Linked DNA regions of Priestia megaterium. Each later gene encodes a partner of the first gene's protein in a complex. Links are inferred from orthologs where the notes say so. Each region holds a gene or a part of one and is shown in the gene's direction. Other genes may lie near its edges.

What was found. The genes of interacting proteins can lie anywhere in the genome.
Region 2: the proteins of hfq (region 1) and LIS78_RS20085 are in contact, whole or in part, in a crystal structure (PDB 3VU3), measured with the Escherichia coli proteins. The link is inferred for Priestia megaterium from one-to-one orthologs.

What each region holds. Positions count from the first base shown.
Region 1 is NZ_CP085442.1:4,022,151-4,024,963, reverse strand. The notes cover bases 1-2,735. They hold hfq (RNA chaperone Hfq), read left to right. Parts: upstream 1-1,123; coding sequence 1,124-1,348; downstream 1,349-2,735. Other genes in these bases: LIS78_RS20915 (trimeric intracellular cation channel family protein), read right to left, coding at 2,525-2,735; spoVK (stage V sporulation protein K), read left to right, coding at 1,536-2,492; miaA (tRNA (adenosine(37)-N6)-dimethylallyltransferase MiaA), read left to right, coding at 141-1,091; mutL (DNA mismatch repair endonuclease MutL), read left to right, coding at 1-40. Outside these bases: more of LIS78_RS20915, read right to left, coding at 2,736-2,813. UniProt on the Escherichia coli protein: RNA chaperone that binds small regulatory RNA (sRNAs) and mRNAs to facilitate mRNA translational regulation in response to envelope stress, environmental stress and changes in metabolite concentrations.
Region 2 is NZ_CP085442.1:3,863,247-3,866,265, forward strand. Bases 79-3,019 are described here. They hold LIS78_RS20085 (catalase), read left to right. Parts: upstream 79-498; coding sequence 499-2,541; downstream 2,542-3,019. Other genes in these bases: LIS78_RS20080 (NAD(P)H-dependent flavin oxidoreductase), read right to left, coding at 79-326; LIS78_RS20090 (GNAT family N-acetyltransferase), read right to left, coding at 2,586-3,019. Also shown: more of LIS78_RS20080, read right to left, coding at 1-78.

The sequences.
Region 1 (2,813 bases):
GACGTATGAAATGGAAAAAATGTTTAAGCGAGTGATGTAGGCAATGCGGCTAGCTGCAGCTAGCCGTTTTGTTGAATAAATCATGGCCATTTGGATAAAATGGAATGATGTGAATGCCTATAGATGAAAGTAGTGTTGTTATGACGGGAGAGAAACCAAAACTTATTGTCATTATTGGACCAACTGCGGTTGGTAAAACAAAATTGAGCATTGAACTTGCCAAACAGTTAGACGGAGAGATTATTTCAGGTGATTCAATGCAAATTTATAAAGGGATGGATATCGGAACAGCGAAGGTGTCAGAAGAAGAGATGCAGGGTATTCCCCATTACCTGATCAATATTAAGGAGCCAGATGAATCGTTTTCTGTGGCAGAATTTCAAGAGATTGTAAGAAAACAAATCGATGATATTCATGCTAGAGGAAAAATGCCGATGATTGTTGGAGGGACGGGTCTTTATATTCAATCCGTTATTTATGATTATCAGTTCACAGAAACTCCTAGTGATGAAAAAGTTCGTGAACGAATGGAAATATTTATTAAAGCTCATGGCATTGATCCCCTGTATGAAAAGCTAAAAGAAATTGACCCAGACAGTGCAGCTGCTATCCATAAAAATAACCATCGCCGTGTAATCAGAGCGCTTGAAGTTTATGAAGTAACGGGCAAAAAATTCAGTGACTATACAAAAGAACAGTCGCAAGAGTTATTATATGACGTAAGCATTATTGGACTTACAATGGATAGAGACGTATTATATGAGAGAATTAATCACCGAGTCGATATGATGATGCAGGCTGGACTGCTTGATGAAGTCAAATCATTGTACGAAAGTGGTCTGCATGATGTACAATCAATTCAAGCTATCGGCTACAAAGAGCTGTATGCTTATTTTGAAGGACGCTGTACGCTCGAAGAAGCTGTTGAACAGTTGAAACAAAATTCCCGCAGATATGCAAAGCGTCAGTTAACGTGGTTTCGAAATAAAATGCCTGTAAAATGGATAGAGATGGAAGTTGACAAATTTCCCGAAAAGTTTGCTGAAATTTTTACATATATTGCAGGAAAGCTGAAGAAAGAAGCGAATTAAGTAAACAGATAGAGAAACGAGGAGGCCGAATAATGAAACAATCAGTTAATATTCAAGACCAATTTTTAAATCAATTACGTAAAGAAAATATCTATGTGACGGTATTTCTTTTAAATGGTTTTCAATTAAGAGGACTAATTAAAGGATTTGATAACTTTACTGTGTTAATTGAATCTGAAGGAAAACAGCAGCTGATTTATAAACATGCTATTTCGACATTTGTACCAAATAAAAATATTACAGTAGAACTTGAATAGAGATTAAAGAGAAGCATCCGCATAATCGGATGCTTTTTTTATGCAAATAAAGGCTTAAAAAAGTTTCTTAACATTGTTTTTACTCATCGAACATAAACCTTATAATAGACGATTATTTCTTCGGTAATAAGAGATCATTGTCTTCGTATCGTTCATCGCATGCAGCTATGCGATACAGAGAAGTGGGATGAAACGAGAGGTGAACATGGTGGAGCAGCCGATAACTCTTAAAAATAATGGGCAAATTAATATCATTTTAAATAATGAAACAAAAAAGGAAAAATCGTATACGACATCAATTCCGCGTCCTGCCAAAAAAGCTGTGATAAATCATGAGCCGCTTCGGGAAATTGAACGAGAAATGAGCGGACTGGTTGGAATGGAAGAATTGAAAAAAATGATAAAAGAAATATATGCGTGGTTATATATTAACAAAAAAAGAGAGGAACAGGGCTTAAAAGCGGGAAAGCAGGCGCTGCATATGATGTTTAAAGGGAATCCAGGAACAGGGAAAACGACGGTAGCCCGCCTGCTAGGTAAATTATTTTTGAATATGAACATCTTGTCTAAAGGACATTTAATTGAAGCAGAGCGGGCAGATTTAGTTGGAGAATACATTGGTCATACCGCTCAGAAAACGAGAGATCTTGTAAAAAAAGCGCTTGGAGGTATTTTATTTATCGATGAGGCTTATTCTCTTGCAAGAGGGGGAGAAAAAGATTTTGGAAAAGAAGCGATTGATACATTGGTCAAACATATGGAAGATTCAAATGATAAGTTTGTATTGATTTTAGCTGGTTATCCAAGAGAAATGGAAAATTTCTTAAGTCTTAATCCAGGACTGCGCTCTAGGTTTCCGTTTATTTTTGATTTTCCGGATTATGATGTGAATGAACTGATGGACATTGCGGGTCACATGATGAATGATAGGCAGTATCAGTTTAGTACAGAGGCCTATAAAAAGCTAAAAGATCATTTCATGGACGTGAAGTACAATCAGACGCCTAGGGATTTTAGTAACGGTAGATATGTACGAAACATTATCGAACGTTCCATACGTACTCAATCCATGAGGCTTTTAGAAGAAGAAAGCTATGAGCGCAATGAGCTTCTCACTTTAACGTCAAGCGATATTCAGCTGTAAAAAAAAGCCTTTCGTCACGAAAGGCTTTTTTTCTACATATTTGGTTGTCGAATCGTTTTGATCGGCAGGCGCCATTTGTAAATATATGAACACATCCGAAGACCTACAAGTAAGATAAATAACGTATAAAGTTCTACAGGCGTGTTTGTAATATGCAGTCCTACGCTAAATCCTGCGATAATCGCCCATACCGCATAAATTTCATCTTTAAGAACAGTAGGCTTTCGACGTGCTAATAAATCTCGAATAATACCCCCGCCGCTTCCTGTTAAGACCGCAGCTACAATAACCGCGCTAAGCGGATGGTTCATATGAGTGGCA
Region 2 (3,019 bases), 160 kb from region 1 along the record:
CTCTCAAAAATAGGTGCGGGATTTGCTCCTGTTATGGAAACAACCGGAACGCCTTCTTCTACTGCTACGTCGAGAAGTTCTTTATAAGAACCTTCTGTTTGACCTCCAACAGCAAAATTAACGCCAAAAGGACGCTCAGTTAAAGAACGTACTTTCTTAATTTCAGCTCGAAGTTTCTCAGGTGTTCGGAGCGTCATAGCTGTAATTTGTCCAAGCCCTCCTGCATTTGAGACAGCAGCAGCAAGTTCTGCGTACGCTAAATACGCCAGACCTCCTTGTACAATTGGATATTGAATTTCTAATAAATCTGTTACCCGTGTTTTCATCTATGTATCCCCTCTCCTTTTATTTTCTTATTTATGAATACTTATTCATAATCATAACAAGAAAATAACGGATTTCCTACGAAAAAATTCCAACATTTCTGTTTGCTTCAACTTTTGATAGGGTACACATTTTGTAATGATTATTAATTGAAGGTCAAGGAGGAAGACAGGTATGACAAAAAAGCACCCTGTAAATGAAAAAAGCAAGCAAGAACAGCTCGAGCAGTTTAAAACAGATGATCGAAACCAAGCGCTCACAACCAATCAAGGGTTAAAGCTTTCCGAAGATGAATTTTCTTTAAAAGCGGGTGAACGTGGTCCAACCCTTATGGAAGACTTTCATTTCCGTGAAAAAATGACGCATTTTGACCACGAGCGCATTCCTGAACGCATCGTTCATGCGCGCGGCTTCGCTGCTCACGGAGAATTTGAACTGTATGACTCTCTCAGTGAATATACAAAAGCTAAATTTTTACAGAATCCGTCTGTAAAAACACCTGTATTTGTCCGTTTCTCTACTGTAGCAGGTTCTAAAGGTTCAGCTGAAACGGTGCGCGACGCCCGTGGTTTTGCAACAAAATTTTATACAGAAGAAGGAAACTATGACTTAGTTGGAAATAACATTCCCGTGTTCTTTATCCAAGATGCGATTAAATTCCCGGATTTAATTCACGCTGTTAAGCCTGAGCCACACAACGAAATGCCGCAGGCGGCTTCAGCACATGATACGTTTTGGGATTTTGTCGCCAATAACCAAGAGTCTGCTCACATGGTCATGTGGTCAATGTCAGACCGTGCAATTCCACGCAGCTTGCGTATGATGGAAGGCTTCGGCGTACATACTTTTCGCTTAGTTAATGCAGAAGGAAAAGCTCATTTTGTCAAATTCCACTGGAAGCCTGTGCTCGGAACGCATTCCCTTGTTTGGGACGAAGCTCAAACCATTTCTGGGAAAGACCCTGATTTTCATCGCCGCGATTTATGGGAGTCGATTGAAAACGGAGATTATCCTGAATATGAGCTAGGGCTTCAAATCATAGCTGAGGAAGATGAATTTAAGTTCGACTTTGACATTCTCGATCCAACTAAGCTTTGGCCAGAAGAAGACATTCCCGTCAAATTGGTTGGAAAAATGACCTTAAATCGAAATGTAGACAACGTATTTGCCGAAACGGAACAAGTCGCATTCCATCCGGGGCATGTGGTACCGGGAATTGATTTTTCCAATGATCCTCTCTTACAAGGGAGATTGTTTTCATACACGGATACCCAGCTTATTCGTCTGGGCGGTCCGAATTTTCATGAACTTCCAATCAACCGTCCAGTATGCCCGTTTCATAACAATCAACGAGACGGCTACGGACGTCAAACGATTAACAAAGGGCCTGTCAGCTATCACAGAAACTCTCTTGCAGCCAATACGCCGGCTCCTGTCCCAGAGTCAGAGGGCGGTTATGCTCACTATCAAGAAAAAGTGGAAGGAAGAAAAGTTCGAAGCCGAAGCGAAAGTTTTAAAGACCACTTTTCACAGGCAACGCTATTTTGGAATAGCATGAGCGACCCTGAAAAAGAGCATATTATCAGTGCTTTCAGCTTTGAGCTTGGAAAAGTGAAAAGCAAGTCTGTTCAGCAGCAGGTCGTTGATATGTTTGCCAACGTCAGTACAGTGCTAGCTAAACAAGTAGCACAAGCGATTGGTGCAACGCCTCCATCAGGAGAAGACGCGCCAGTGACCAAGTCATCTCCGGCTCTTAGTCAGGAACAGACGATTAAAAAGCCGAATACGCGTAAAGTAGCTGTCATTCTAGCTAATGACTTTAGCAGTGACCTACCACAAGTGTTAAACAGTTTAAAACAACAGGGCATTCAGCCTGAAATTGTAAGCACAACCCTCCAAAACGTAAAAGGAACAGACGGGTTAGAACTTGAAGTACAGCACACGTTCTTAACAAGTGATTCTGTCTTATTCGATGCGGTTTATGTTGTCGGAAGTTCGTCAGCTGATGAGAAGTTTCGTAAAGAAGCACTGACGTTTGCTCAAGAAGCATTCGAGCATTTTAAACCAATTGGCGCGACAGATGAAGGTGTTAAGTGGCTGAAAGCTTCTGGCTTAGATAGTAGTCCCGGTGTCGTAACTGGAGAAACTACACGCTTTACAGATGAGTTTATTGAAGCTATTTCAGCTCACCGCCACTGGAATCGTCACGTTATATAAATAAAAAAAGCCTTTGAAATCAATGATTTCAAAGGCTTTTTTTATTAAACTGATTTTCTAAATGCCATAACGTGCAAATCTTTTACCGGATAAAAATCGTTATCAGGAAAGCGAACGTAACCTCTTTTAGTGTACAGCTTAATGGCATGTTCCATTGAATTATCTGTATGTAAACCTAAATAAGAACACCCTAGCTCCCGAGATTTTTTTTCACACGCTTCAAGAAGCGCATTGGCGACTCCTTTTCGGCGATGAGACGGAGCAACTGCCAGCAGACGAATTTCAGCCCATGGAAATGGCTTTAACAACCCTCCATATACATCCGTATTCGGCGGATAAAACAAAACGCTTCCTGCCATTTCTCCATCGATTTCAGCTACAATGCACTCAAATTTCTTTTCTTCACTCAAGGTATGTAAAATTCCCTTTCGATATCTTTTCCAGTGTGCTTCTGATTTTACAGCTGCATATTGCTCAT